Linked DNA regions of Alloacidobacterium dinghuense. The protein of the gene in region 1 interacts with the protein of each later gene in a pairwise test. Links are inferred from orthologs where the notes say so. Each region holds a gene or a part of one and is shown in the gene's direction. Other genes may lie near its edges. The genes, in order: ftsZ and rlmN.

The links.
Region 2: the proteins of ftsZ (region 1) and rlmN interact in binary tests that used the Escherichia coli proteins (3 or more experiments, as listed by UniProt). The link is inferred for Alloacidobacterium dinghuense from one-to-one orthologs.

What each region holds. Positions count from the first base shown.
Region 1 is NZ_CP060394.1:6,032,698-6,047,945, forward strand. The notes cover bases 329-3,214. They hold ftsZ (cell division protein FtsZ), read left to right. Parts: upstream 329-1,053; coding sequence 1,054-2,376; downstream 2,377-3,214. Other genes in these bases: ftsA (cell division protein FtsA), read left to right, coding at 329-1,042; H7849_RS25420 (penicillin-binding transpeptidase domain-containing protein), read left to right, coding at 2,676-3,214. In the rest of the region: more of ftsA, read left to right, coding at 1-328; more of H7849_RS25420, read left to right, coding at 3,215-3,935; H7849_RS25425 (NAD(P)H-hydrate dehydratase), read left to right, coding at 4,008-5,597; tRNA (adenosine(37)-N6)-threonylcarbamoyltransferase complex ATPase subunit type 1 TsaE, read left to right, coding at 5,594-6,070; eat (ethanolamine permease), read left to right, coding at 6,198-7,385; H7849_RS27700 (hypothetical protein), read left to right, coding at 7,333-7,575; H7849_RS25440 (ethanolamine ammonia-lyase subunit EutB), read left to right, coding at 7,578-8,957; ethanolamine ammonia-lyase subunit EutC, read left to right, coding at 8,954-9,703; H7849_RS25450 (YukJ family protein), read right to left, coding at 9,710-10,330; H7849_RS25455 (enoyl-ACP reductase FabI), read right to left, coding at 10,383-11,150; murI (glutamate racemase), read right to left, coding at 11,181-11,972; H7849_RS25465 (GerMN domain-containing protein), read right to left, coding at 11,969-12,595; H7849_RS25470 (N-acetylmuramoyl-L-alanine amidase family protein), read right to left, coding at 12,592-13,320; H7849_RS25475 (DUF1015 domain-containing protein), read right to left, coding at 13,331-14,749; H7849_RS25480 (VWA domain-containing protein), read left to right, coding at 14,863-15,248. UniProt on the Escherichia coli protein: Essential cell division protein that forms a contractile ring structure (Z ring) at the future cell division site. The regulation of the ring assembly controls the timing and the location of cell division.
Region 2 is NZ_CP060394.1:3,446,087-3,461,396, reverse strand. What follows is about bases 4,098-7,045. They hold rlmN (dual-specificity RNA methyltransferase RlmN), read left to right. Parts: upstream 4,098-4,966; coding sequence 4,967-6,124; downstream 6,125-7,045. Other genes in these bases: H7849_RS14170 (gluconeogenesis factor YvcK family protein), read right to left, coding at 6,698-7,045; H7849_RS14175 (hypothetical protein), read right to left, coding at 6,204-6,701; H7849_RS14185 (M16 family metallopeptidase), read right to left, coding at 4,098-4,868. Also shown: H7849_RS14205 (glycoside hydrolase family 3 C-terminal domain-containing protein), read left to right, coding at 1-809; H7849_RS14200 (SGNH/GDSL hydrolase family protein), read left to right, coding at 885-1,934; H7849_RS14195 (LolA family protein), read right to left, coding at 1,986-2,651; H7849_RS14190 (type IV pilin protein), read right to left, coding at 2,897-3,442; more of H7849_RS14185, read right to left, coding at 3,594-4,097; more of H7849_RS14170, read right to left, coding at 7,046-7,777; H7849_RS14165 (hypothetical protein), read right to left, coding at 7,913-8,539; H7849_RS14160 (TPR end-of-group domain-containing protein), read right to left, coding at 8,622-9,182; H7849_RS26475 (VOC family protein), read right to left, coding at 9,379-9,534; H7849_RS26470 (VOC family protein), read right to left, coding at 9,545-9,733; H7849_RS14150 (SGNH/GDSL hydrolase family protein), read right to left, coding at 9,814-10,713; H7849_RS14145 (hypothetical protein), read right to left, coding at 10,917-11,627; H7849_RS14140 (DUF4254 domain-containing protein), read right to left, coding at 11,685-12,314; H7849_RS14135 (class I SAM-dependent methyltransferase), read right to left, coding at 12,544-13,560; H7849_RS14130 (ATP-grasp domain-containing protein), read left to right, coding at 13,693-14,886; H7849_RS14125 (UDP-glucose--hexose-1-phosphate uridylyltransferase), read left to right, coding at 14,923-15,310.

The sequences.
Region 1 (15,248 bases):
CAACAAGGCGGCGATGGCGGCCGAGACCATGGCGCAGGGGACTATCGACCGCTGTGTTGTCGGCATCGGCGGCCCGCATATTCGTGGCCTGAACAGCCGGGGCGGAGTCAGCCTGGGATCGCGCTTGCGCGAGATTACCCGTGAAGATGTTCGCGCCGCAGTCGACCGTGCGCGTTCCGTCTCGCTGCCCTCCGATCGCGAGATCATCCACCTGCTGCCGCAGCAGTTCATTCTCGACGAGCAGCCGGGCATTCACGACCCTGTCGGCATGATCGGCAATCGCCTTGAAGTGAACCTGCATATCTCAACCGCCTCAGCCAGCGCGTTGCAAAGCGTCGTGACGTGCGCCAACCGTGCGGGTCTTGAGGTGACGGAATCGGTCTTCGATGCAATCGCGGCGGCGGAAGCGACGATCTCCGCCGACGAGCGTGAACTGGGCTCCTGTCTCATCGATATCGGCGCCGGGTCCACGGAAATAGTTGTCTTCTTTGAAGGTTCGGTTGCGCATACCTCTGTTGTCCCGATCGGCGGCGATCACTTCACGAATGATTTGGCCGTAGGCCTGCACATCTCCGCGGCTGAAGCGGAATGGATCAAGTGCACCTACGGTCACGCGGTGGTCACCAGTGTTTCGTCGTCGAACGAAGTGGAGTTGCAGGGAATGCCGGGCCATGAACCGCGCATGGTTCGGCAACGCTATATCAGTGAGATTCTTGAACCGCGCGCCCGCGAGCTCTTTCAGCTGCTGAGAGAAAACCTCCGCCAGGGAGGAGTGCTGGAAGCGCTGGGCGCGGGCTGCGTGCTCACCGGCGGCGGTTCGCACTTGCCAGGATTGCTCGATACCGCTGAGAGCCTGCTGCGGGTCCCGGCGCGCATTGGATCGCCGGTGCCGCTCTCTCGTATGCCGGAAGAATTGATCGCCCCCGAGAACGCCACGTTAGTAGGAATGCTTTTGTATGCCCACCGCACCAGCGTGACCCGTGCGGCGGAAGACCAGGGTCTGCGCGCCAAGCTGCGCGCCATCTTTGCAGGAAGCTTGTAGGAGTCTTAGCCATGAACCCGTCAGAAGAAATCCGCATTCAGTATCACGAACAGCTACCCACCGGCGCGAAGATCAAGGTCATCGGCGTGGGCGGCGGCGGCGGCAACGCCGTCAATCGTATGATCTCCGCGCGCGTCGAGGGCGTCGAGTTCATCACCGCCAACACCGACGCGCAGACGTTGCAACTCTCGCAGGCTCCGGTAAAGCTGCAACTCGGTATGAAGCTGACCAGCGGCCTCGGCGCAGGCGCCAATCCAGACGTGGGTCGCCGTGCCGCGCTCGAAGACTCGGAAAAAATCATCGAAGCGCTCGAAGGCGCGGACATGGTCTTCGTTACCGCCGGCATGGGCGGAGGCACCGGCACGGGTGCTGCTCCCGTGATCGCTTCGCTGGCGAGTGAAATGGGCGCGCTGACGGTCGCCGTCGTAACCCGACCCTTCGGCTTTGAAGGCAAGCGCCGCATGGCGCAGGCCGAGCGTGGCATGCAGGAACTGCTCGACAGCGTCGACACGATGATCGTCATCCCCAACGAAAAGCTCCTGGCTGTCGCGAAGGACGCGGGTTTTTTTGAATCCTTCCGCATTGCCGACGATGTGTTGCGCCAGGCCGTGCAGGGCATCTCGGACATCATCACCATCCCCGGTATCATCAACCGCGACTTCGCCGACGTGAAGACCACGATGGCTGGCATGGGGTACGCCGTAATGGGCACGGCAGCACGCGGAGGTGAGAACCGCGCCATTGAGGCCGCGCAGGCGGCGATGGCATCGCCGCTGCTTGAAGATGGCGCGATCGACGGAGCCAAGGGCATCCTGATCAACATCAGCGGATCAAGCACGCTGAAGCTGAGCGAAGTAAACGCCGCATCCACTCTTATCCAGAACGCCGCCCACGAAGATGCCAACATCATCTTCGGCGCTGTGCTCGACGAATCGATGGGCGACGACGTCAAGATCACCGTCATCGCCACCGGCTTCCGCGAGGAAATGCCCGAGCGCCGCGAGCGCATGCTGACTGCGGCTCTGCGCGAGTCGGTGTTGCCTCGGGTGCAGGTGCAAACCCATGTTGAGGCCACGGTTGCGACTCCCCGGTTCATGAGCGAGGAAGAGGACATGCCGCGCCGGTCGATCTCGATTCCGGTCAAGCCGGCGGCGTCGAAGCCGGCCCCGGAGCCCGTTTATGTCCCCGAGCCGGAAGTGATCCTCGAACCGGAACCGGTGGCTGTCGCGGTCGCTGAGCCCGCGCCTTTATCGGATGTTTTCGGCCTGATGCACGAGGAGGAGTCCGGTGAAAATCTGGATATCCCGGCCTTCATGCGTCGCGGCGGTTTGTAATAATAGAAATTGGATGGGGATAAAGCAAAATTTTGCTTAATCAGGAACCCATCCTAAAGTACAGTAATCAAAAGTAATGCCGGGGGGCATCATTCCGGCTGTATGCGGGTTGTAACTGTGGTGAAATAGGATCGATCGTTAGTCCGGAATGGAAACGGGACGGACCATTGCGGAACTATTGGTCGGGCGACAAGTATTTTTTGTTAGAAGTTCAGGCTGTTTCTATGCGCAAGATGCATGGAGGCCGATAAGAAGAGAACGGCCTTCAAAGAGTAGCTGGGCTCAGGATGAATGGATTCATGAAACGCATAGCACACCTCGTTTTCCTTGCAGGACTGGTTGCGGTACCCGCCGCGCTCGCGGCGGACACAACTACTACGACGACGCACCACACCACCCGCCATACCACCCGCACGCATGTGCAGGAATCGGCCAGCGCCCAGCAGCATATTTCGCATCTGCAGCACAGCCGCCGCCCTGCCCGCGTCACAAATGTTTCTCTCACCACGACCACCAGTCACGGCCGAGTTCGCCGCGCCAGCCTGACGACAGTTCATCGTCACCGCTCCTACGAGCGCTTCACTGGTAGTTCGTTTACAGATATTGATCTCACGAACGGCGACTCGATCGGTGGAGAAGATCCAGTTGTGCGGCAGGCCGCCATCGATGCGCTGGGCAACATGAACGGCACAGTCGTCGCCATCGATCCCAGCAACGGGCGCGTACTGGCGATGGTCAACCAGAAGCTTGCCCTGTCGAGCGGCGCTGAGCCTTGCTCGACGATCAAGCTTTCCGTCGCCCTGGCCGCGCTCGATGAAGGCATTGTTACGAAGGACACGCCGGTCAACCTCGGCGGTTCGTATCACATGAACCTCACCGAAGCTCTGGCGCACTCGAATAACCTCTACTTCGAGACGCTGGGCCGCCGCCTTGGTTTCGAGCGCGTTCGCCACTATGCCAATCAGTTTGGATTGGGCGAGCTGGCCGGTTACAACATCCCCAACGAGCAGCTGGGCGTCTATCCCGATCAGGAGCTGCCGGAGAGCCAGGGCGGCGTGGGCCGCATGTGCTCCTTCGGCGAAAGCGTTTCGATGACTCCTCTGCAACTCGGCGCGCTCGTCGCCTCCATCGCCAACGGTGGAACGCTCTACTACCTGCAGCACCCGACGACACCGGAAGAGGTGGTGAACTTCCAGCCGCGCATCAAGCGCACGCTTGATATTGCCAAGCTCATCCCAGAAATTCAGGACGGCATGCAGGCCGCGGTGCAATATGGAACGGCGCGCTCGCTACGTGCCAACTTCAACCAGTTCCCGGTGATGGGCAAGACCGGAACCTGCTCGAACAATGGCACTCGCTTCGGCTGGTTCGCTTCCTACGCTGACACGCAGTACGGTCGCATCGTTACCGTCTTCTTCCTCGAAGGTGGACGCCCGACCTTCGGTCCCAAAGCCGCGGAGCTGACCGGCCTCTTTTACCGCAACCTCTGGGACAAGAGCTACTTCGTCGCGAAGCAGCCAACGGATACAACCAAGACAGCTATCGGCGTCACCGAATAGCGCATCTTAAATTTCTGAAACGACCGGCCTCCATCGCGGAGGCCGTTTTTGTTCAGGTACGATTTCTACATCATGAAAATTCTTACCGCAGAGGAGATGCAGACATGCGACCGCATCACTGTAGACCGCTACGGAATCGCTTCGCTTGACCTCATGGACAACGCCGGTCACGCCGTCGCCCGCTTCGCGCTGCAGGAATTTCCGCGCGCGGCGAACATTACTGTTCTGTGCGGGAAAGGCAACAACGGCGGCGATGGTTTTGTCGCCGCGCGCGTGCTGGCCGGGGAGGGCCGCCGGGTCAAGGTGCTGCTGCTCGGCTATCCGGTTGACCTGAAAGGCGACGCCAAAGAGATGTTTGAGCGCATGGAAATCGCGCCTGCTCTTGCGCCGGACGAAGAGTCTCTCTCTTCAGCTCAGATCACGGATATCCTCAATCAATCCGACCTGTTTCTCGACGCAGTCGTCGGCACCGGCTTCAGGCCTCCGCTGAAGGGCGTGGCGATGGCTTTACGCAACCGGATCAACAGCCTCGACGCGCCGGTCGTCGCCGTCGATATTCCTTCCGGCTGGGATTCGGATTCCCGCGAGTATCGCACCGAGGGCGCCTATCGCGCCGATGCGGTCGTGACCTTCACCGCTCCGAAGCCAGCGCACGTCAGCGGCAACTTGACCGACAGCGCCTATCAGCCCATTGTTGTCGCCCCCATCGGCTCGCCCGACGCAGCCATCGAATCCGAGTTAAACCTCACCTGGGCGGGAGCTTCGAAGAGGATCACCGAGACTCCACGTCCCGCGGAGAGCAACAAAGGCAAATTCGGTCACGTACTCGTGGTTGGCGGCTCATACGGAAAGTCCGGAGCGCCTGCAATGGCTTCGCTCGCAGCCCTGCGCACCGGGGCCGGCCTGGTGACCGCCGCCGTAGCGCAACCAATCCTCGATTCGGTTGTGCGCATCACGCCCGAGTTGATGACCATTCCCCTGCGTGCCGGCAGCAAAGGAGAAATCAGCAGCAGCAATCTCGATGACGAAACGCTCAAAGAGCTTCTCGACAAGAAAACGGTGCTCGCGATTGGTCCGGGGCTGGGCCAGTCGGCGGAGACCGAAGCATTTCTTCTCGGCCTGCTGGAAAAGACCGATCTTCCCGCGGTCCTCGATGCCGACGCCCTGAACATCCTCGCCAAGCATCCCGGCAAGATCAATGGCCGCAACCGGTTACGCGTCTTAACGCCGCATCCCGGAGAGATGGCTCGGCTCGCCGGAATCAGCACCGGCGAAGTTCAAGCCAACCGCGAAGCGCTGGCTCGTGAATTTTCGATGAAAAATCATGTCACGCTGGTGCTCAAAGGATGGCGCACTCTGATCGCCCATCCGGACGGTTCGATTGCCATCAACACCACCGGCAATCCCGGCATGGCCAAAGGTGGCAGCGGAGACATCCTCACCGGCATCATAGCGGCTATGTTGGCGCAATATCCGCATCTAGCCGGAGAAGCGGTGAACGCCGCCGTCTATCTCCACGGGCTGGCTGCCGACTTTGCCGTGTGGGAACACGACGAGCACACCCTGCTTGCCACTGACACCGTTGCGCACCTTTCAACAGCTTTTCGCTTCCGCTCCGACGACAAAGGCGGGTATGTTTGGATACAGGGGATGCCGCGATGACAGAGGCCACAGGCACGAAGGTCCACGAGTTCGAGACGAACAGCGCCGCCGATACGATCCGTGCCGGACGTGAGATCGCGAAACTGCTCACGCCACCAAAGTTCCTTATCTTGAAAGGCGATCTGGGCGCAGGCAAGACCACGCTGGTGAAGGGCATTGCCGAAGCCCTCGACGCCGCCGAACCGGATGAAGTGACGAGCCCCACCTTTACGCTGATGCACGAATACGAAGGCACCCTCCATGATCACGGAAAAAACGAGCCGGTCATGCTCTACCATCTCGATCTCTACCGCATCGAGCAGGAGCGCCAGCTCGACTCGCTCGGCCTCGATGAGATCGCCACGCCCGACAGCATCGTATTGGTGGAATGGGGCGACAAGTTTCCGAGCGTGGCCAAGCGCAGTAACGGCGAAATCGTGATGAAGACCACCGGCGGCGACTCGCGCAAGATCACGCTGACGCTCAAAGACTAACTCTCTCTACATTGTCATCCTGAGCACAGCACGGAGTGCGGAGTCGAAAGACCTGCTTTGTCTATATAACGTTAGTAGGCGCGAAGCGCCCTCCATAAGTCCACCGTAAAGGCGGATACTCTCAAGCGTGTCGCACGCCATCGAATCGCCGCCCGTCACAACGCATCACGACCTCAGGCAGACGCTCGGCACCTGGCAGCTTTGGGGCATCGCAGTTGGACTTGTTATCTCAGGCGAATACTTCGGCTGGAGTTATGGCTGGGCCAACGCAGGCACGCTCGGTTTTCTTGTCACTTCGCTCCTGATCGCGGCCATGTACGCGACCTTTATCTTCAGCTTTACCGAGCTGACCTGCTCCATTCCGCACGCTGGCGGTCCGTTTGCGTATGCATGGGCAGCCTTCGGCCCAGTTGGAGGCTACCTTGCAGGCGCAGCCACATTGGTTGAGTTCGTCTTCGCGCCACCTGCCATCGCGCTCGCCATCGGAGCCTATCTCAACGTGCAGTTTCCGTCGCTGGCCCCAAAACATGCCGCGCTCGGGGCCTATCTCGTCTTCATGACGCTGAATATCATTGGCGTGCAGATTGCCGCCACATTCGAACTGTTCGTAACTCTGCTCGCCATCTTTGAGCTACTGGTGTTCATGGCGGTCGTCACGCCCGGATTTCATTTCGCCAATTTTCTTCAGGGTGGATGGGCGGGCCAGAATCAATTCACCGTGCACGCAGTCCCGGGTATCTTTGCCGCTATTCCATTTGCAATCTGGTTCTTTCTTGCCATCGAAGGCGTGGCCATGGCCGCCGAAGAAGCGAAAGATCCGAAGCGTTCGATTCCCATCGCGTACATCGCAGGTATCCTCACGCTGGTAGCGCTGGCGCTGGGGGTGATGCTTTTCGCCGGAGCAGCGGGTGATTGGACGAAGCTCGCAAACATCAACGACCCTCTGCCGCAGGCGATGAAGATCGTCGTGGGAGCGCGCAGTGGATGGCTACACATGCTCGTCTGGCTGGGACTCTTCGGCCTCGTCGCATCGTTTCACGGAATCATCCTCGGCTATTCGCGACAAATCTTCGCGCGCCCGCGCTGGCTATCTTCCGCGCTTTCTCGCCGGCGTGCATCCGCGATTCAAAACACCGTGGCTTGCGATTCTCGCTGGAGGCGTCGTCGGCATTGCTGCCATTTACAGCGACCAACTCATCACCTTTGGCGGACAAACGCTGACTGCGAACATTGTTACCATGTCTGTCTTCGGCGCGATCTTGATGTATATCCTCAGCATGCTCGCGCTCTTCCGCCTGCGAACCACACAGCCTGACCTGCACCGCAGCTATAAGGCGCCGCTCTATCCCATCTTTCCAGCCTTTGCGCTCATTTGCTCCGTGCTCTGCATGGGAACCATGCTTTACTACAATCGCCTGGTCGCGCTTGTCTTTCTCGCATTGTTGGGATCAGGATTTATCTACTTCCTGCTCACGCGTCATCAGCGTGAGCGGGCCGCCGACTAAACATGGCCTACGCGCACACCATCGGAAGCCGCACATGGCGCTTCGACGACTTAAAAACGCTGTTGGCAAATGCTAGTCCTTTGCGCTCCGGCGACGAGCTTGCAGGCATCGCCGCGGCAAGCGAAGAAGAGCGCGTAGCCGCGCGCATGGCGCTCGCTGAAGTGCCGCTCAAGCGCTTTCTCGAAGAATCCGTCATTCCCTACGAATCCGACGAAGTGACGCGGCTCATTATCGACACCCACGACGCCAGCACATTTGCAGAGATCAGTCATCTCACTGTTGGAGATTTCCGCAACTGGCTCCTGAGCGCAAGCACGGACACAGAGACCCTCACGCGCATCGCGCTATCCATCACCCCCGAGATGGCGGCTGCCGTCTCAAAGCTGATGCGCAATCAGGATCTGATCCTCGCCGCGCAGAAATGCCGCGTCATTACACGCTTCCGCAACACCATCGGCCTCAAAGGACACATGTCCGTGCGCCTGCAGCCGAATCATCCCACGGATGACGCAAAAGGCATCGCTGCATCGATGCTCGATGGACTGCTCTACGGCTGCGGCGACGCGGTCATCGGCATCAACCCGGCAAGCGATAGTTTCGCCGCAGTCACAACGCTGCTCGACATGCTCGACAAATTCCGCGAGCGATACGAAGTTCCAACGCAATCATGCGTGCTCGCGCACGTCACCACAACCATGCAGGCAATCGAACAGGGAGCGCCCGTCGACCTCGTTTTCCAGTCGATTGCAGGAACCGAAAAGGCAAACGCCAGCTTTGGCGTAAATCTCGCCTTGCTCAAGGAAGCTCGCGAAGCCGCGCTGGCACTGCATCGCGGCACAGTCGGGGACAACGTGATGTACTTCGAAACCGGGCAGGGAAGCGCTCTATCGGCCGACGCGCATCATGGAGTCGACCAGCAAACCTGCGAAGCCCGTGCCTACGCCGTAGCCCGCGCATTCAAGCCGCTCCTGGTGAACACTGTTGTCGGCTTCATCGGCCCTGAGTATCTCTATGACGGCAAGCAGATCACGCGCGCAGGACTCGAAGATCACTTCTGCGGCAAGCTGCTCGGCCTGCCGATGGGATGCGACATCTGCTACACCAACCACGCCGAGGCCGACCAGGATGATATGGACACGCTGCTTACGCTGCTCGCTGTCGCCGGCGTGAATTTCATCATGGGCGTGCCTGGAGCCGACGACATCATGCTCAACTACCAGAGCACCTCATTCCACGATGCGCTCTACGCAAGGCGCGTCCTCGGCCTGAAGCGCGCACCGGAATTTGAAACATGGCTGGAAAAAATGGGAATCACCGATCGCGAAGGCACCCTCGCCGACCGTCTGCCTCCAAGCGCCGCCCGACTGCTTGAAAGCGCATGAGAGAAATCATTCAGAACCCGTGGACGCGTCTGCGCAGTTTCACCAATGCGCGTTTAGCATTGGGTCGCGCCGGTGACAGCCTGCCAACAAACGAAGTTCTTGAATTTGCCCTGGCGCATGCGCGGGCTCGCGACGCCGTTCACAACATGTTCGACGCGGACCGAATGACTCGCGAACTCACTGCATCCGGTTTCGAATCCATCACGGTACAAAGCGCGGTTAGCGATCGCGCCGAATATCTCCGCAGTCCGGATCTGGGCCGCAAGCTCAACGAGCAAAGTCGATCCTTGCTCACGGATCAGACGCTGCGCGAAGCGATGTATGCGGTCTTCATCATAGCCGACGGCCTATCCGCCATCGCCCCGGAGCGCCACGCAGTTCCGGTCCTCAAAGAAATCATGCGCAAGCTAGAAGGCTGGAACCTCGCGCCAATCATCATCGCGACGCAGGCCCGCGTCGCGCTTGGCGATGCGATCGGAGAGCTCCTCAATGCTGAGATGACTGTAATGCTCATCGGTGAACGCCCCGGCCTAAGCTCACCCGACAGCCTCGGCATCTACCTGACGTACAAGCCTCACATCGGCTGCACAGACGCGGACAGAAATTGCATCTCCAACGTGCGTCCTGAAGGGCTCAGCTATCCATCCGCAGCGCACAAGCTGCATCACCTGATGCTCGCCGCGCGCAGACTCGGCAAATCAGGGATCGCGCTCAAGGACGAAAGCGATCAACCTGCACTGCCGTAACCAACATTATTGCGGATTCCCGTTGCTGTCCGTTGTCCACGACTCCGTCTGGAAGGCAATGAAGATCGCAGCCCACGTCCCACTCGCCGGAAGTTCAAACACCAGGAGCCCATCCTGCCAGATGCCATTGTCCTTCTCATATGCGCCGGGAGGATTGCCCTGGTTCATGTGGATGTCGTGAATGCCCGTGCCGTCGGTGTACTGGCTGCCAAAGGCATAGATCGTACCGTTGTCATCGGCAATCGCCTGATTTAGATACTGAATCACCGCGTTCTGGAGGTTCGAAGACGCTGATTGCCCCGGCAACGGGAGCAACTGCATTTCGCTGAGCGTCACAATCGGCTGCCCATTTGCCGTGCTGCGCACATAGTCGACTGCCGGATTGCCCTGCGTGCTCAACTGCGTCATGCCGACAGCAAGAGCATCCAGCGCTCCGGCATCAGGCGGGGTGAAATTCTCGTTGATGAAGTAGAGAACCTGCGATCCGTCGGTCGATTCAATGTTGACTGCAACCTGATACGTCGTCCCACCCGCATCTACATTGATCAGATAATGCGGATGCGAGTCAGGAGACAGGCTGCCCGACTGCGGATCGCCCTTGAGTACGCTGTATTGATAAACAGGCATTTTGCGCCTCCACGATTGCAACCTTACACTTGGCCGTTGCGGCAGGATGAAGCTAAAAGCCCATGATGTTGTAGCCGCAATCGACGTACACCGTCTCACCGGTCACGCCGCTCGATAGATCCGATGCGAGAAAGAGCGCCGTCCCGCCGACCTCGGCCTGCTCCACATTCCGATGCAATGGAGCGCGATCCGCATGCGACTTGAGCATGTCGCCCAAACCGCCGATTCCGCGCGCGGCCAGCGTCTTGATCGGCCCAGCTGAAATTGCATTTACGCGAATGTTCAATTTACCGAGGTCTGACGCCAGATAACGCACCGTCGCTTCCAGCGCCGCCTTGGCCACGCCCATTACGTTGTAATGCGGGACAACTTTCTCCGCGCCGTAATACGTCAACGTCATAATGCTTCCGCCGTCGGTCATCAATGGAGCAGCTGCGCGGCTCAACGCAATCAGCGAATACACGCTCACATCGTGAGCAACGCGAAAGCCTTCGCGCGACGTCTGCAAAAAATCGTTCTTCAGTTCTTCAGCGGGAGCGAACGCAACGCTGTGCACCAGCACGTGCAGCTTGCCGTGACGTTCCTTCAGTCCTTCAAAAACCTGCGCAATCTCTGCGTCATTCGATACGTCGCACTGGAACGCCTCTGCGCCCGGTAAATCCGCAATCAGTCCTTCGGCTTCTGCCTTCAGTCGCTCGTTCTGGTAGCCGATCGCGAGCTTCGCGCCCGCCTCGTGCAGCTTCTGCACAATGGCCCAGGCAATGCTGCGCTTGTTCGCCACTCCAAAAACAACGGCAACCCGTCCTTCAAGATTCAACATGCAACTCTTTCCTCCAAACACGTAAGGATATCAGCCACCGAGATTGACCAGGCCGACGCAGTCAATGGCTTCTCCCAGAAACCGCGTGCCCAGGCGCTTGAATTTCTCAACCGAATCCGTTGCGTAAAACCTGCGCTCTCTCGTTCCATCGTGAACGTACTCTATGAGTGCAGCCGACACCTGGGATGCGGTTACTTCCGCAGAATCGATCACGCGCAAATCCGGAACAGCGCGCTCAATCTGCGTTCGCAGTAAAGGATAATGCGTACATCCCAGCACCAGCGTATCCGGCTTCAGGCCCGGCCTTTCGGCTTGTTCCAGCAATTCCGCAAGATAAATCCGCAGCACCTCCAGCGTGACCGGATGCTCGATCCATCCCTCTTCTACAAGAGGAACGAGCAGCGGACACGCCTTTTCAAGCGCACGCAGACCATGTTCCGCACATGCCCGCTCATACGCATGACTCTGCACCGTGGCATCGGTTGCAATTACCAGCACATCGCCGGTCAAGGAAGAAACCTGGGCCGCATTTGCTCCTGTCTCGATCACGCCCAACACTGGGACACGCACAGCTTCTCGAATCGCGTCGAGGGCCAGCGCGCTCGCCGTGTTGCATGCAATCACAAGAAACTCCGCACCTTCCTCCACAAGAAAGCGCGCGCTAGAAACCGCATAGCGCGCAATGGTCGCCTGCGATTTCGAGCCGTAAGGCAACCGTGCCGTATCGCCCAGATAAATGTAGTCTGCCGCTGGAAGCTGTCTGAGCAGCGCGCCAAGAACCGTCAAGCCGCCCATACCGGAGTCGAAGACACCAATCTTCATGGGCGCACCGCCGTCTGCGTGTCCGATGCAAGGTAGACGCGCGTCAGATCGGCATGCCCGGCGAGCGTGTCTTTCTGCTGACCATCCACCAGAAAGCGTACCTCTGTAATCTGCGGTAGATTCGCATGCAGAGTCGCAATCATGGAAAGCAAGGTCAGCGTCTCCGGCTCGATCCCAGATGGCTGCGCCTGAACAAACGCTGCGTCGAGATTCACCACCGCCATCTCTCCTTGTTGGCTCGCGCCTTTCTGCTGCGGCAACGGCATCAGAAACACCTCGTCCACGCCCGAAGCATTTGCAATAGGATGCGTCGACTTGGGCGCTGCATACTCCTCCAGCAGTTTCTCCATCAACACACGCGCTCGCGCGTTCGGATCTTTCGGCATGGGAAAGCTGCGTTCGACCGGAATCAGCGATCCATCCAGGTCATTTGCCACCAGCAGCGTGATCTTTTCGACCGGCGCACTCGACGACGCGCTCGACAACTCATTCAAAGGCTGACTGTCGACCGCCGTCATCAAGCGATCGTGCGCTCGCTCCCGCATGCGGATCAGCACCACCGCCATCACGACCGCTGCGAGCAGCATCGCGGCGAACAGAAAACGCTGGAAGCGCGGAATCACGGCTGCTGCCTCCAGTCATTTTTCCATTGCGTGAGCGCTGCGGTCAGCGCGCCGATGATCTTGTTCTGATAGCCAACATCGGTCAGCGGTGTGGCCGTTGTTGTGTTACCACCTATGAGGGGCGCAATCTCCACGGCGACTGCAGGGCAGGCAAAACTATCCATGGGCGTGAGCGCTGTGCGCCCCAGTGTAACCGGAACCGCCGCGTGTCCGAGCGCCGTGCTGATCTCGGAAGACAAACGCAGACTCTGCGTTACATACGCGGACTGCGCGCTCTGCCACGGCAAAAACTTCGTGTATGGAGTTGGCGCGAGCGACGATGTGAACAGATGCACGCCGCTTCCCGTAGCCGTGGCATGCAATGTGACGCACGCTGCAGCCATGGCGTGGTTCGCAGTCTCCGCGCGTGTCACCATCGAGACCTGCGTATCCGCATCCCGCGTGGTGATCACCTGAATGCCCTGAGAAGCAAGCGCCTGCCGCAGACGCACGGAAAATCCAAGCGTCAGGTCCTTTTCCAACATCTTGTCGCTGAATTGCGCGCCGACATCGCCGTCGCCATGGGCCGCATCCAGCACGACTACATATTGCGGCTGCACCTGCGCCCGCTGCGCCGGAGGCACCGCCGGCAACTTGCCCATGTCCGGCAGATTCGATTGGGGTGGTGGGGCCTCCTGCGCGGCTGCTGCAGAGATTGCGAGCAGCGCGCACAGGCTTAGCAGCATTTTCCGGAAATCAATCCAGTGGATAGATCGCAAGGCCACTCAATAGTTTAGGGAAAAAGTCGGTAGATTTCTGCGGCATCACGTCGCCGGCGAAGGCAACTTCGCGCAACTGCGCCATCGTCACCGGATTCATCAGGAAGGCCACATCCGCATCGCCGCGCGCGACCTGCTCGATGGCCTCGCCCGCATCCCGCAGATAGCGCAGGTTGGCCTGCTCACGAATCGCCTCGGGGGTAATGCCGAGCAACTGCTCCAAAACCAATCCGTGCAATTGCGCCACATCCAACTGCCGCTGCCGCTCGGATAGAGTGCTCAGAGCCTTCGCCACTGCGTCCGGCCTTGCTGTCAGCAGGTAATTTCCGCTCTTCGTGACAGTCAGCAGGGCCGTCTTTCCTTTGCTCGCAGCCGTGAGCTTTGCCTTCAGTGCAGCCGTTTCCGAGGACGCCACCGGCTCCACATCAAAGTAAGCCTTTGCGCGTTCCACAAATGCGCCGGGATCAAAATCCTTCAGCCCAAAAACTACGCGATGCGTTGGTAGAATCACCAGTCCCTCGGCGTCCATGTTCACGAAGGTCATCATCACAGCCGCTTCCGCATACGGTGGCTGCGGCAATTCATAGCTGTTGCGCTCGGTTGATGCGGCCTGCGCCGGTGCATGCTCCTTCGAGTAATTCAGAGCCGTCTCATAGCGATGGTGCCCGTCGGCAATAATCAGCTTCTTGTCCGCCAACTCGCTGGTCAGAATATTGATCGTGTTTTCATCGCTGATCTTCCATACGCGATGCAGCACGTCGTACTCATCCGTCACTTCAATATCAGGAGTAGCATCTTCATCGAAAAGTAGCTTCTCCGCCGTAAGGCCCGGATCAGAGTAGAGCATGAAGATCTGTCCGAAATGCGCGCGCGTCGCCCGCAGCAGATTCAGACGGTCCGACTTCGGCTTCGACAGAGTCTGCTCGTGCCGGAAGACCACTTTTTCGTTGTAATTGTGCAGTCCGCCAAGGGCAATAAATCCACGGCGTTCCATCACCTGACCGTTTGAACCGGGCACGGTAAATTTCTGCGCATAGGCAAAAATGCAAGGCTCGGATTCCTGCGCCAGCACGCCGCTCTCCCGCCACTCCTTGAAATCCCTGGCAGCCCGGGTATAGACGTCGCCCGTCTCCTTGCCATCGAACAATTCCGGCAGCCCCAGAATGATGCGAACCAGGTTATAGGGGCTCTTCTGGTAATACGCCTGCTGCATGGCAGGCGTGATCTTGTCATACGGCTGCGTAACGCAGTCCTCTACGTGAACAAGGGAGGGGTTATAACGTAATGCGCGAAACGGATAAATGCGGGCCATGCGGACGGTCGTAACTCCAGGAAAATGCCGGAAATCCGGCGTGAAATCTGTCTGAGTTGTTGCGCTCTTTGCATTGTATCTCACGCATTTCCAGGAATTTCCGCATCCCGCTACCCCGTGCAGCAAAAACGATTCATCGATAATGTTGAACGTCTTCGCTCCTTATTCTGATAGCATCGAAAACTTCAAGGCCAGCCATGCCTACACCGTGCTACGATGCTCTGGAAGAAGGACCCACTCGCATGGCGCTCTCGCTGGGGCGCAAAAGCGCTCGTTGGACCCGTGGAACTGCATACGGCCTTTCGGCAGTTATCTCCCTTGTATTGCTTGTCATCGGATTCGTCATTTCTGTGCCCAGAGCCCGCGCGCAGGAGGACGAACTGAATAAGGTTCACGTCCCGCCGCCGGAGCCCAAACCCGACCCCACCACGCAGCCGCCTCTGCTCGAAGGCGAAGCCGCCATGACCGCCCGTCGGAATGAGCGCATTCGTGTCGACGTCAACCTCGTGCTTGTCCCGCTCATCGTGACCGACCCGATGGACCGTCTCGTGACCGGCCTCGAAAAAGAGAATTTCTTCCTCTA
Region 2 (15,310 bases), 2.6 Mb from region 1 along the record:
TTGCGTACCAGTGGACATCGGAGGGCATGGATCTTCCCAGCTTGTCACTGCCGGACAATCAGAATGCGCTGATCGATGCGGTAGCGAAAGCGAATTCGCGAACGATTGTGGTGCTGGAGACGGGAACGGCGGTGACGATGCCATGGCTGGGTGACGTCGCGGGTGTGGTCGAGGCGTGGTATGCGGGCAGTCGCGGTCACATTGCGCTGGCGAACGTTCTGACGGGCGAGGTGAATGCTACGGGCAAGCTTGCGATGACCTTCCCGAAGAGCGAGCAGGATCTGCCGCATCCGATGATTCCTCCGTTGACGCCGGAGGATGAGGGGCAGGGAACGGGCGCGGTGAACGGGCAGGATCATGTCGGGTCGAAATACTCGGTGAGCTACGACGAGGGCGTGAAGGTTGGCTACAAGTGGTATGAAGCCGAGCACAAGCAGCCGCTCTTTCCGTTCGGCTTTGGCCTGTCATATACCAGCTATTCTTATTCCGACTTGAAGACTGACAGCGGACAGAAGACGGTGAGCTTTAAGGTGAAGAACAGCGGCAAGCGTGCAGGCACGGAGATTGCCGAGGTTTATGCCGAGCTTCCGGATAAGGCGGACGAACCGTTCAAAAGGTTGGTGGGCTGGCAGCGTGTGGAACTTGGGCCGGCTGAGTCGAAGACGGTTTCGGTGACGATTGATCCGCAGATGCTTTCAATTTTCGACGAGGCGTCGAATGGATGGCAGCTGTTGAAGGGCAAGTATCGGATTACGGCTGGGGCGTCTTCGGAGGATACTCCGCTGAAGGGGACGATTGAGGTGAAGTAAGAATTCTGCCATTAATCTATTGGCCCGTCTGCTTACAGGCGGGCTTTTTTCTTTGCTCCTGATTAGCATGGGAGGGTGAGACATTCTTCATTTCGACGCCACTGGGCTATTCTTTGGCTCCTTCTGACTTCATGTGTGGCGCATGCGGCACAGCCCTTGCTGGCAAACAAGCGTGTGTTGTGGCTGGGCGACAGCATTACGCAGGCGGGCGATTACGTCACATTCGTCGAATACTTCCTCGAGAGACTGTATCCGGCTGACAGGTTTGATGTGATCAGCATCGGATTGGCGAGCGAGACGGCTTCGTGCCTTTCGGAGAAGACGCATCCCTTTCCGCGGCCCTGTGTTCAGGAGCGGTTGCAGCGCGCGCTTGCCCTGGTGAAGCCGCAGATTGTGGTTGCATGCTATGGGATGAACGACGGCATCTATCATCCACAAAGCGCAGAACGCATGCATGCTTTTGAGCAGGGGATTGAGAAGCTGACGTCGGCGGTGCATGCGGCGGGGGCGGAGATGATCCTGCTGACTCCTCCGCCATTTGACGCTTTGCAGGTGAAGGCGAAGGTTGTTCCGCAGAGCGCGCCTGATTTCGGTTTCATGGCGCCGTATGCGGGCTACGATGATGTGCTCGCAGATTACGCGCGCTGGGAGATGCAGTTGCCGAAGAGCGAGGCCACGGTAATCGATTTGCATACGCCGATGGATGCTTATCTGGCAGAGCAGCGTAAGATGGAGCCCGATTTTTCGTTTGCAAAGAAGGATGGGATTCATCCCGACGCGGCCGGACATTTGTTGATGGCGCAGATCGTGTTGCGCGGGTTAGGCATTCCGGCGGCAACGGGAGATTTACAGGCTGAGTTGAAGATTGTGGAGGCTGATCCGCTGTATTTGCTGATCAAAGAACAGCGGGAGGCGCGTTCTGACGGATGGCTGAAGTATGTAGGGTACACACGAGGCAAGACGGTGAAAGCGGACTCGGTGACAGAGGTTGAGGAGAGGAATGCGGCTTTACAGGCGAAGATTGATGCTCTACGCAAGCAGACGAGCAGTAAAGGTTTGCTGGACGCATCGTGCTATCCCACCCTATCGCTGCGCGATAGGATGGGGCACCCAGGTTCGTGCTGAGCGATCGAAAAGGAGATCCTTTGCTGCGCTCAGGATGACAACTCGGTTAGCTTAGACCGGGGGCATGCCTTCGATGATGTGTGTGCCGGCTGGCGCATGGAAGACGAAGTCGGCGTCGGTGGCGGGGGCGTTGGGTTGCTCGTCGCTGAAGGTGAAGAGGTTGATGGCGCCGTCCGTTTCTTCGATGCGCATGGACTGGATGACTCCCGCTGCGGATGCGGTGAGGGTGAACGATGCGATGCGCTGCTCCATGTTTTTCGGGATGCCGGAGAGCGTGAATGCGCCGTTTTCTGCCGGATTGATCTGCAGGTTGGTCAGCTCTTTGGCGAGTTGCGTGTGCCCGAGCAGGAAGCGCAGAGGCGAGCGCAGATCGTCAAGCTTCTTTGCCGTGACGCGAGGGATTTCCATGTCGCCGGGTGAGTAGAAATAGGCGTTGTCGCCGTCGAGAACGAAGAGTTTGCCTGCGGGCTGGTTGTATGTCCAGCGCATCTTGCCCGGTTTCTTCAAGAGCAGCGTGCCGCTTTCCTGGCGGTGCATGCCCATGCCGTCGTATTTTTGCGTGAAGTGGACGGAGAGCGAGTGGAGGGCGTTGTAGTGCCTGTCAATGCGCTCGGCTTGTGACTGGGCTGTGGGCGTTTGTGCGTGGAGCTGTGCGGCTGAGATCGTCAGGATGAGGATCAGGATTGGCTTGATTCTGGCATCGCTGAGATTCTTCACTACGCCTTTGGCTCCGTTCAGAATGGCGGTGTTATTAGGGAGGTTTCGTGCTTTCCCACCCTGTCGCAAATTGCGCGACAGGATGGGTAACCCATTTTCTTGCTGACCGATGCGAGAAGCAGATCCGTCGACTGTGCGCCTTCGGCACTCCGCTCAGGATGACAGAATAAAAATGAGAACATAGTTTGGGGAATGACAATGTTCCTTGCCATCCCCGCTGACTTGCTTGCGAAGCGCTGACCTGTTTATTGCAGGGGTACGGTGCAGTTCGTTCCACCGGCTGGGTCGGCTTTGATTTCGCCGGTCATGTCGATGCAAAAGCCACGGTGGCCGGTCTTACCGACGGCCTGCGGTACGGCTGTTGCTTCATAGCTGGTGTACATGTCCTGATTGTTGACCGTCGTCTTGCTGCAATTGACGATGTTGAAGAGGTAGCCAGCTTTTGAACCCGTAGAGAGGTCATGCTGCAGCAGCTGAGAACTCGTGGGGCTCGGCGGTCCAGAGGCCGAATCGCCGCCGAGTGCCTGCAGCGAGCAGGCGAATCCGTTGGCGGGGTAATTCGTCTGAAATTGGATCTGCGATTGATAAATGGCGCGGAGAGACTGGATGGCAGAGGTTTCATTCGCCTGACTGCGCAGGTTCAACATGTTGGGAATGGCGATGAGCATGAGGATGAGCATGATGGAGATGACGATGAGCAGCTCCATCAGGGTGAATCCAGCTTCGCTCACAGAGTGACTGGCGTGGCGCTTGCGGCGATCAGAATGTACTTGAGTCAGAAAATGAATCATGGGTCTGTGTTTCTCCCCGTGGCTGCGAACATGGCAACCACCGAGAAAAATCCTAAATGAGTAAGACGCAGGACGCCAGCGAAGTGCTCATGAAAGAACAGGAATCAAGCAATAGAGACCTGATTCCATCCTGCGTTCTAAGCCTTTTGTCTTAGCACTCGAGTTGATTGCGCGTGAGCTTGACTCCGTCGAGGCGTCCGAGGAGCGTGACTGCGACCAGCTCCGGGCGGAAGAGATGGTTGGCCATCGCCATTACCTGGTCTTCCGTGATGGCTTCGACCTTGTCGAGGATCTCCTGCATGCCGAAGAAGTAGTTGAAGTGCATCTGCTGGCGCGCGAGGTTCGACATGCGCGACATGGAGCTTTCAAGCGAGAGCAGCAAGTTCCCTTTTAACTGGTCTTTGGCGCGACGCAGTTCGTCGGCCGGGAGTGGCTCGCTCTTCAGGCGGCGAAACTGCTCCATGACGAGCTGCACAACCTGGATCGCCCGGTCGGATGAGGTTCCGGCGTAGACGCAGAGTGAGCCGGTGTCGCTGTATGGGTTCAGATCGCTGTAAATCGAGTACGCGAGGCCGCGCTCTTCGCGGACAGTCTGGAAAAGGCGCGAGCTCATGCCGCCACCGAGGATCGTGTTCAGAACGAGGGTGACGTAGCGGGATTCGTCAGCAATGGCCGGGGCGGGTACACCGAGACAAAGCTGCACCTGCTCAAGCGCCTTCTTGTTCTTGAGGATGATGCGGGCTGCGGTCTTGGGTGGAACTGTGACGGTAAGCGATTCTCCTGCAGGGAGCGATTCAAAGCGGCGCGTGACCTGCTCGACAAATACGTCGTGTTCGATGTTTCCGGCGGCCGAGAAGATCATGTTGCTTCCGTGGAATTGCTGCCCGTAGAAACTACAAAGCGTATCGCGTTCGAAGCGTCTTACGGTTTCCTTGGTTCCGAGGATCGGCTTGCCCAGCGGGTGGTCTTTCCAAAAGGCCTGGGTGAAGATTTCGTGTACCAGATAGTCAGGGTTGTCCTCGTCCATCTTGATCTCTTCGAGGATGACGCCGCGCTCGCGGGTGATTTCATCGCTGGCGAAGGTCGGATTGAGGACGAGATCGGAGAGAACGTCGAGGGCGACGGGTACATGCTCGTCGAGCACCTTGATATTGAAGCAGACTGTTTCTTTTCCGGTGAAAGCGTCCAGATTACCGCCAATTGCATCCACCTCGCGCGCGATGTGCTGCGCCGACCGTGACTTGGTTCCTTTAAAGACCATGTGCTCGACGAAGTGGGAGATGCCATTTACTTCGGCCAGCTCATGGCGCGAGCCGGCACGAATCCAGACTCCCATGGCAACGGAGCGGATGTGGTCCATTTTTTCGGTCAGAATCGTGAGCCCGTTCGGCAGGACGGTGCGGCGTATATTGCGTTCGTTATCCATTGCTAAATTCCTGAGTCTTCAAATGCCCTGGGGCGTGTTCTGGGCCGCTCTTAGGGGTGGGGAAGAATGCGCTATGCTTGTCTCTACGAGCTTTGGTTATGATGCCACCGGGCAGGAAAGAACCTATATCCATTTTAGACTCTCCGGAGGCTGCCGGGGCTCACAGTCTTTTTGGCCTTAATCTTCAACAACTTACGGACCTGTTGGCGCAATTTGGCACACCTGCGTATCGGGCAAGGCAGCTTTCCGAGGCGCTTTACCGGCAATGGGACGAGGATCTGGCCGAGATATCGACGCTGCCTAAGAATCTGCGCGAGGCCATGGTTGAGCATGGATACAAAGTGGGCTTACCCCGGATTGTTGAGTCATTCGTTTCGATCGATGGAACTGAGCGCTATCTGATTGCCGGGAACGATGGCCAGACGGTTGAGACAGTCTGGATGCCAGATGGCGATGGCGGCGAGGCTGGCGACGGCACCGAGGCTGGGACCGATTTGCGGCGAGCGACGATCTGTGTTTCGAGCCAGATTGGCTGCGCGGTGAACTGCCAGTTCTGCCTGACGGCGAAGCTTGGAATTATTCGCAATCTGACTGCGGGAGAAATTGCCGGGCAGGTTGTGTCGGTCCTGAAGCGCCACAAGGTCGAGATTGGGAAGAACAGAATCAACCTTGTTTTCATGGGGATGGGAGAGCCATTCCTGAACTATGACGAGTTCATGGCGGCGGTGCGGTTGCTGGTACGGGAAGTCGGAATTCCCGAGTCGCGGATGACAGTGTCGACTTCGGGGATTATGCCGGGAATTCTGCGCTTTGCCCAGGAGGCCATCAGGCCGAAGCTTGCGATTTCATTGAATGCTCCGAACGACAAGGCGCGCACAGAGATCATGCCCATTACAAAGAAATGGGATATCGGGCATTTGATTCAGGCGGTGCGTCAGGTGCCGCTGCGTCCGAAAGAGAAGGTCACGTTTGAGTATGTGCTGCTGGGCGGGTTGAATGATCGCGAGCGTGATGCGGATGAAGTGGGACAGGTGCTGCGAAGGGCGAATCTGCCACTGAAGGTAAACTTGATTGTCTGGAATCCGGGACCGGGGATGCCTTACAGCATGTCTGATCCGCATACCGTGCATATGTTCCAGTATCGGATTAAGTTCAACAACATTCCTGCGTATGTGCGGCGACCTCGCGGGCGGGATATTTTTGCGGCTTGCGGTCAGTTGAAGCGAACTACGGAAAATTTGGTTCAGTTGGGTTGATTTGGCGTATGTCGTCTGAGCCAAAGAGAAAAGCAGGTCCTTCGCTCCGCTCAGGATGACAGCTTTTGAATGCGATGAGCTACTTCGTCCCTTTGTCGGTGCGGACTTCGTCGCCGGTTCGCTGTACTTCCCAGTGAACCTTGTCGGTGGATTGCGCCTGCTCGAAGTGGATGTGGCTGTCGTCGCTGAAGTCGTTGGTGGTGCGATACCAGGTGGTCTTGCCGTCAGCTTCGCTCTTGCCCAGATACGTCCAGTGATTGTCTTTGATCTCCAAGTCACCCGGTCCGATGGCGGCGCCGTCCTTGGTGATTGGATTGGTGCGATAGTGGCCTTCGGCGTCGATGGGGACGAAGACGACGAGGGCCCCGGGATTGCCGTTGACGTTTTGCTCGCAGGCAAAGAAGAGTCCTGTGCGAGAGCAGTGGTTGATCAGCGTGTCGGTTGGTTTGCCGGGAATGCTGACTTTCCACGTGCCGTTGTAATTCCAGAGCGGGGCGTAGACGGAGTCGGGAAACCCTTGCGCGGCGGCTGTGATTGCTACCATCGAGAGGCACGCAGTCACGAGGGCGGTCCTCATCCGGCGTTCGGTCTCCGGCCGTTCTGCGGATAGAGCGCCAGATCGAGTACGCGTGCGGCGACGCGGTCGGCCGCATGGCGCAGCACGTCGCCTTCGTCGGCGAAATTTCCGGTGATGCAGCGAATTCCCATGGCCTCGACGCCATCGATGTCGGGCTGGATCGGTTCGGCTCCTTCGGCGGCGTATCGGGCGATCATCTCGTCGGAGATGGTTCCGGTATTGATGACCGCATAGTCGAAGATCGGACCGCCGGCATGATCGTAGATGCGCTCGATGTGCTCGGAGGCGGTGAGGTGCAGGCTCTCGTTGGCCTGGGTCATCAGGTTGCAGACATACACGCGCAGACCCTGCGCGTGGGCCAGAGCTTCAGGGACGCCTTTGACCAGAAGATTCGTGACGAGGCTGGTGTAGAGCGATCCGGGGCCGATGGTGACAAGGTCGGCGCGCTCGATGGCTTCGAGGGTCTCGGGCATGGGCTCTGCGTCGGGCGGCTCCATGGTGAGTTCGACGATCTGTTTTTTGCTGGCGGTGATGTTGGTTTCACCGCGCACCGTCTCGCCATCATCCATGAGCGCGGCGAGGCTGACGTCGGCGGTGGTGGCGGGATAGATATGCCCTCGTGTGGCCAGAATCTCGGCGGCCAGGCGGATGGCCTGGGCAGCGTCGCCGGTCATCTCCGAGAGCGCGGCGACGAAGAGATTGCCGAAGCTATGCCCTTCGAGCCCGGCGCCGGAGCGGAAGCGATGGCGGAAAAGACGCGAGATAAGGTGCTCGTCTTCCGAGAGTGCGACCATGCAGTTGCGCAGGTCCCCCGGCGGGAGCATGTTGAAGTCTTTGCGCAGACGACCGCTGGAGCCACCGTCGTCGGTGACGGTGACAACGGCTGCCAGATGACTGATCAGGCAGGGGTAATCATCGTATTCAGGCTGCGTAGCACCTGGGGATGGAACGTAGCGTTTGAATCCGCGAAGCAGGGTCGAAAGGCCGGTGCCTCCGCCCATGGCGACGACTCGCAGGTTCACTTTCTCTGCATTGGGCGGCGATGAATGTGAGGGTGCGAGGGTCGCTTGTTTCATAACGATGATGCGTTCAGTGTATCTTCTTTGAGCTTACGATCCGGTAAATTGGAAGCCTGAAGTGGAAAACTCTTTGCGCGGCAAAAAGTTACGGTGTTCCCAATAAACGAGAGTGTATCGCGAAATGAAGCGAGCTCATGGCTCCTGTCCAGGTGGATGAAAATGAAGTTGCATATCGTCGGGGATCATCTCCTTCGTGCCTAAAACCAAGCGCGTCCCGGAGAGCAGGCTGACGGTCTGCTTGTCGGAACGCAGCAGATCGGCAAACTCGGGCCCAGCCGCGATTTCAAGTTTCATATTGTTCTCTCCGAGGACTGCGCCGACGCGAATCGATGACGTCTCGTCGCCTGAGGCTATATTGTCATCGTGCGCCATTGGAACTGATGTCATTCCCCCTTTTCCAGTCGGCAGCACCGAGTGTAAGGGAACTGACTGGAGATCAGGCGCCATGATCTCCAGAACGTGAAGAGCGAACCCAGAGCGCGAATGGCTGCCCTGGCAATCGACACCTTCAATGAGGAGCCCTAAAGTTGATTCTGGAGAAGATTTTGTATGCCGGGTTGCTGCAACGACCTTGCCGTAAATCCTTCCGCCTTGAGGTATTGTGCAGCCCGCGATGCTCCAGCCTGAAAGCGTCTCAGCTTGAAACTCTTCGCCGATCTTAGTGTGTCCTGCGTCGACTCCAGTTCGCAGCTTGGCTTCGAGATAGCCAGAGGCGGGATGCTCAGGGTCCTGCGCCAGAATTGGCGGGAGCGATAACACACAAAATACTCCCGCGACAAGCATGGATCGAAGCGTGTACCAACCGGGAGCTTTCAAAGCGGCTCTTTTTGAGCGGTAACCACTACGATGTTTCCGGATACAGCAGTTCGGTAAAGCGCGGGTCGTCTGCCATGTCCTGGAAGTCGGAGTCGCTGCGCGCCTGGATCCGGTTCTGCGGGTTGAGTTCGATGGCGGCGATCAGGTGTTCGAGGCACTCTTCGGCCTGTCCCGTCATGCTGTCGAGAACGGCCAGCCCGTAGTGGGCGAAGTCGGCCTTCGCGTCTTTTTTGAGAATGCCTTCGAGTTGATCGCGGGCATCTTCATAGTCGCCGGTGTTGAGCAGCGATATGGCGTAATCGTACTGCTCGCCGAGGGTGGAGAATGCCAGCTCCGAGCGCTTGGCATTTCGCTCACAGGCAGCGAGGTAGACCTTGGACCGTTCGAGCAGCTCAGGCGGAGCGTGAGGAATGAGCTTCTCAAATGCGGCGCGGGCCTTTTCAAACTTACCCTCCTGCATGAGTTGCACAGCGCTCTGGTAATGCTGAAGAGCCTGCTCATGGGCCTTGTCGACGATCGGGCGCGTTTTTTCAGTTGCTGCGCGAGCGGTACGGCGAGTGCCAGGAGCCTGAGTTGTATCTTGCATAAATGCGACTTTTCCTTGATTTTCTCGAGACATACAGCGCAACTGGCGCCTGGAATGCAAATATCCCGCTGAACTCGTTTTTATACGCAGAACGGTGGTGCGAGTCAACTGGGGAACAGTAAGCCGGCGGGAACTGCGGTTAAGAAGCGGCCAGAGTGCATTTCGATGCCCGCAAGCCAGTTGTTCCTCGGGTGGCTTATTTGTCCGACCAGATTGCCAGTTCGTTGCCTGCCGGATCGGCGAGGTGAAAGCGTCGGCCGCCGGGAAAAGAGAAAGTATCTTTTGTGATTGTACCTCCCGCCTGTCGCACTTTTTCCTGCACTGCTTCGAGGTTCTTGGAGTAGAGAATCACCAACGCTCCCTTAGCCGGCCTGGACTCGCCGCAGGCGAAGCCGCCAATCGACACGGCCATCGCTGAAGGAGACATATTCATCGCCCCAGTCCTGGAACTTCCAGTCGAAGACTTCACCATAGAACTTTTTGATCGCGGGCAGGTCGGGGGCTGTGAATTCGATGTAGTCGATGGCTCGGTCAATGTGCTCGTGCTGCATGATCCTCCTTTGGCCTGCCTCCGAATCTCTGCTGGAAGATGCAAGAAGCAAGCCTGGTGGTTTCGTCAGATATCAAAATTTCACCGGTCGATCGCCTGCTCCGCGGCCACAGCAAGGAAGGAGTGACCGAAGATGGTTGGGTGCTCAGCATCCCAGAAGAAATTGGTATATGGGTTGCTGCACAGCGTCGGCGGGTTTACAGCCGTGTTCAGGCATGGATGGGTGATGTCGGTAAATCCGTAATGGCTGCCGTCGGCAACGACCCCCTGTAACAGGCTGTAGGTGTCACTGCGATAGAAGTGGGTGTTTGGCAGGAACGACTCAATGAACAGTCCCGCGTCCAGGTCCGTGTTCAATGCCTGCGTTGCAGCAAGCGCGAATGCAGCATTTCCTTGAGCAGCAGGCAGCAGTCCGATGTTGAAAAAGTGGGGAACGAAGAAATACCGGGCACCGGCGCGCTGGAGCTGCGCAATGCTGGAGAGCAGACCGAAAGCGATCTCTCCACCGAGCGTGTCGGGTGAGCCACCGGTTGCGTTGAGAATATCGTTGCCGCCGCCCACAACGATATAGAGCGCCTTTGGATCTGCCTTGAAGTTGTGCTGGCTAAGATAGAGGGCTACTTGTTCGGGAATACTTGGGATCGTTTGCGTGCTCCCAGCTACTGGCACCGCTTGCGTGACCTCGGCGCCGCCGAAGGCGTAGTCCGTGCCACCGGCGAGTGAAGGCTTGACGGTGACGCCATAGGTGCCTGCCAGATGGTCGATCCAGATGGGGCCGTTCGAAAAGCGTCCGTTGAAGTAGGGGGCAGCGGGGATGGTGCCATTGCTGGCGATGAAGATGTTGCCGACATCGCTATAGCTATCACCGAAGACGTAGATGGCGTCGAAAGCCGGATGCGACGCGGCATATGCAGTGAAGGACAAGGTGAGCATGAGAGCTGCGATCCCGATAGCTCGCAGCAGCGAAGGGCGTGAGCGCATAGAGGGTCTCCTTTTCAAGTGCAACAAGGCAGGAGAACGTAAATGATCGCGGGGGAGCGCGAAGAAAAGCCGTGGCTTTTCGCTGGTGTGCCAGCATACAGCAATCGATGAGCGCCTGGGTAAGAGGAAATTGAATCCTGCCGCCGATCAAGGTGGCCGACTACGACGCAGGCCCAGTCGGTATTTTTCAGAGGCGGTCGCTGCTAGTGAACCACCTCAAGCAGCAACGCACTGCCGTTTCCAATCTCCCAGTTCGGCTTGTTTGCAGAGAGGGTGATGGGCGAATTTGCGTCTCCATGAGACGCGATGGAGAATTCACGGAAGCCGTGCAGCCCGGTGGCCGTGGTGGAAAACGGGCCAACAGCGCGGGGCAATTCGCTCGGAGTAGATGGGCTGGCATACACACCGGAGAAATCGGCAAATCCTACGGGCTCGCTGTACTGGTTGTAAACCTTGCCCGATCCGGCGGAGAGGTACACTTCGTCGCCACCGATCTGGCGGGTCGTCCAGTCGCCGGGGTCGCTGGTTCCTCGTGCGGTCCCGCCGAGGGGCAGTCTTGCGTGCAAGACATTGTACGGGGCGGCGGCAGCGACCAGCCGGACACGAACGGGAAGCGTTTGTCCTTTCCATCGCAATTGGTCAAACAGAATACTGATCGAGGAGGCACTGACACCGACAACATGACCCGTGAGCTTTGTGCCCCTGGGCAGGTTGACGTCTTTCTTGACTGGCACTGACTGCACGAACTCCGCTGTGATTGGCTGTCCTAGTTGGAGATTTTGAGGCTTAAGCGTTTTGTTGAGGAGAACAGGCAGAGTCGCGCCGGCGGGCGGTGGCGCCAACTCTTTGCTAGCTGGTGCGGCATGGACCGGCAGGGCGACGCTGAGGGCGAGGAGTGCAACCAAGCATCGCATAGGTGGTTCTTCCTTTCAATTCGTTAGACGCGTGGGCTGAGTTGTTTGGTCCGGCTTTCACGAAGTTGGTTTGTTTGGGGTGTAAACGGCCGGGTTCAGGGCTGGATCGTTGTACATTTTAAGTTGCCGATAGAGCTTGAAGCTGCGCGTGCCAGCGAGAGTCTGCTGCCAGAGGCGGTCGAGGCAATGAGCAAGATCGTGGCGTTGGTCTTGGAGAATTTCAAGGCGGGCTCGATTGCGTTCGGCGTGGCCCTCGGGTGCGTCTGGGCGCTCGATTTCTTCGGTGGTGTGGAAGATCTTCAGCGATAGGATCGAAAGCCGGTCGATGATGAGGCCGGGGCTTTCGGAATTCAGCTCAGCTTTGGGATTAGGGAGGTTGAGCGCCCGCAGGTGGTCAAGCAGAACCACGTCGCAGCTCTCGGCCAGATCGTTGCGGCGCTGGTTGATACGGTCGATGGCGCGCTTTACTTCCGCGAGGTCGTGATCGGTCGCATGTGGTGCCCGGGCATCGTCTTCTGTGTGCCAGAGCTGGAAGTTCGCCAGATGCTGGGCGATCACACTGTCCAGAAATGTCCCAAGGCTTCCAGCCGGAATAGCAGCCCGCTGCTGATGCCAGAGGGATGTCAGGTGATCCTGTTGCCGGGTGATTTCAGCAGCCGAGAGAATTGTTGTGTCGGGCAAAGCCATAGTTTCGAGCAGTACAGTTTCCTTGCAAACACTTATGGTAGAGCCAAGCGAACCAAGGATGCGAGGTGCGGATGAAATTTGCTCGAGAGTTCTGGCTGGCTATGGTGCGGGGCTCTCTGGTGCTTGGCTGCGCCGATCCGATTCGGGCCTGTTGTTTTTCGCGGCATGCAGGAAGAGCCGTCCTCAAACGGTCTCTTCTGGTACGGCAATTCACAGACTTTAGATTGGTCTAGCGATACGCAATTACCAGGCGACCCATTCCGACTTGCGGTGGCGCGAGTTCTACACGTGAAAAGCCGGCATGTTTCGCAATGGTCTCAAGTTCAGCGAAGGTATAGGCATCGCCCGATGGAGTATTCGCCAGCATCGTCATGCTGAAGGCAGCCGGCGCGGGCGGAGTGACGCGATCTGGATTGGGAACGAATTCAAGAATCGCGGCGCGGCCACCTGGCTTGAGCGCGGCATGCACTCTCCGCATAAACGTGGTACAGGTCGGGGCATCGAAGTGGTGCAGGAAATTTGTGATCAGCGCCAGATCGTAACCGCTGCCGAGTTCAACCTCGAAGGCACTCCCGGGAATCAAGTGATGGCGATCGGCAAATCCCATGGCGCGCGCGTTCCTCTTTGCAACCTCGAGCACATTTTCCCAATCAACAGCATGGATGTGCGCGGCGGGATTCTGCTTTGCCACGGCGATTCCATACATGCCATGACTGGCAGCGATATCGAGAACCTTGTGCGATTCACCGCCCTTGCGAAGTTCGACAGCCATGATCTCAGAGGCCATCCGCGTGAGCGGCATCATGGCCTCGGCAAACTTTACCCAGATGTGATTATCGGGCTCGAGCACGTCGTCGCCTAACGCCGAGCCTCCCTTACGCACGGCGTCGGCCAGGCGCGCGTTACCTTCACGTAATCGAGGAGTGAGCATGAACTCAATCGCACCGCCGACATATGCCGGGGAATGCCGGTTGAGGAACAGGGCTGAATCCGGTGCGAGATCGTACTGTGATCCTTCTTTGGTCAGGAAGCCATGAATGGTCAGGAAATCGCATAGCGTGCGCGCGCCGCGCTCGGAAGCCGAACAACGCTTGGCAATGGTTGCTGCATTGGTATTCCCTTCGGCGATAGCGGTGAAGATTTCCAACTCGATGGCTGCCTTCAGTGCTTCCGTCTGCTGATAGGCATTTACGGCATTGAAAAAACGTTCTGGGGTAAGCGGTTGTTGCTGGGCTATGGCAGCCATTCATTCCTCCTGACGTTCAGAGCCTCCACAGTCTATATCAGCGATGGTTGTTGAGCGACGCGTATTTTTCGGGTCTGAAGCGTACGGAAAATGGCGGATACAGAAAGCCTCTCAGGGTGTAGTGTTTCTAGCATGAGCGAGCGGATTCTCTGTATTACGACCTATGAAAAGGGACAGGCATTCATGCGTCAGTGCGCAGCGATGGGCTGCCGCATCGTGCTGTTGACAGTCGAAAAACTGAAACACGCCGACTGGCCGCGCGACATTCTGGAAGATGTGCTGACCATGCCGGCTGACCTCGGTGTGGAAGGCGTTATCCGCACCGTGGCCTATGTTGCGCGTGGCTGGAAGATCGATCGCATGGTGGCGCTCGATGAATTCGATATGGAGACCGTGGCTGCGCTGCGAGAGCATATGCGCGTTCCCGGCATGGGGCGGACCACGACCGCGCACTTCCGCGACAAACTGGCGATGCGCTTTGAGGCACAACGAGCCGGAGCGCTGGTGCCGGAATTTTCTCCGGTATTGAACTACGACGATCTGCGTATCTACATGGCGAACGTTCCAGGGCCGTGGGTGCTCAAGCCGCGTGCAGAGGCTTCAGCGATCGGAATAAGAAAGATCCATGATCCCGAGCAACTGTGGCGCACGCTCGATGAGCTCGGTGATCGTCAGAGCTTTTTCCTGCTGGAGCGCTTTGTGCCGGGCGACATCTATCACGTAGATGCAATTACCAGCGAACGGCAGGTGGTCTTTTCCGCGGTGAGCCGCTATGGCAAGCCGCCTATGCAGGTGATGCATGAAGGCGGCGTCTTCACGACGCGGATCGTCCACCGCGGTGATGACGATGCGAAAGAATTGACGACGATCAATGCGCGGTTGATTCCGGCGATGGGCCTGGTGCGCGGTGTAACGCATGCCGAATATATTCACGCGAAAGACGGGCGCTTCTATTTTCTCGAAGTGGCGGCGCGTGTGGGCGGAGCGTTTATTGCGGATGTGGTCGAGTTCGCGACCGGCGTAAACCTGTGGGCGGAGTGGGCGCGCATCGAGGTGTGCTCTATGCGCGGCGAGCCGTATGTGCTGCCGTATACAAAGCAGGATTACGCGGGCAGCGTGCTGTGCCTGGCGAAGACTGCGGAGCCGGATACATCCATGTTCGACGCGCCGGAGATTGTTTACCGCATGAAGAAGCACCATCACGCAGGGATGATTGTGCACTCGACGGATCCAGATAGGGTGCGATCTCTGCTTGAGGACTACAGCGTTCGCTTCGCCGAAACCTATCTCGCGGTGGCGCCCGTTCCTGATAAGCCGACTGCTTAGAATAGACGACAGAAGCTTCACTGAAAGGAAGTATTCGTGAGCGATTCTGCCTACCAGTTCCCCCATCGCCGTTACAATCCGCTGCGCCGCCAATGGGTACTCATTTCGCCGCACCGCACACAACGGCCATGGCAGGGAGAGGTCAATCCGTCATCGGGATTTTCCGATGTGCACTACGATCCCATCTGTTACCTGTGCCCGGGCAATGAGCGCGCAGGAGGGCATCGTACGCCTCGTTATGAAAGCGTATTCATTTTCGATAATGACTATGCAGCGCTGCTGCCGGATTCTCCCGCGCCCCAGACTGCGGGAATGCTGCCGTTGCTGCGCGCAGAACAAGAGCGCGGCATCTGCCGCGTGCTCTGTTTTCATCCCGATCACAGTCTGACGGTGGCCGTGATGGATGAACCGGATATTCTGCGTG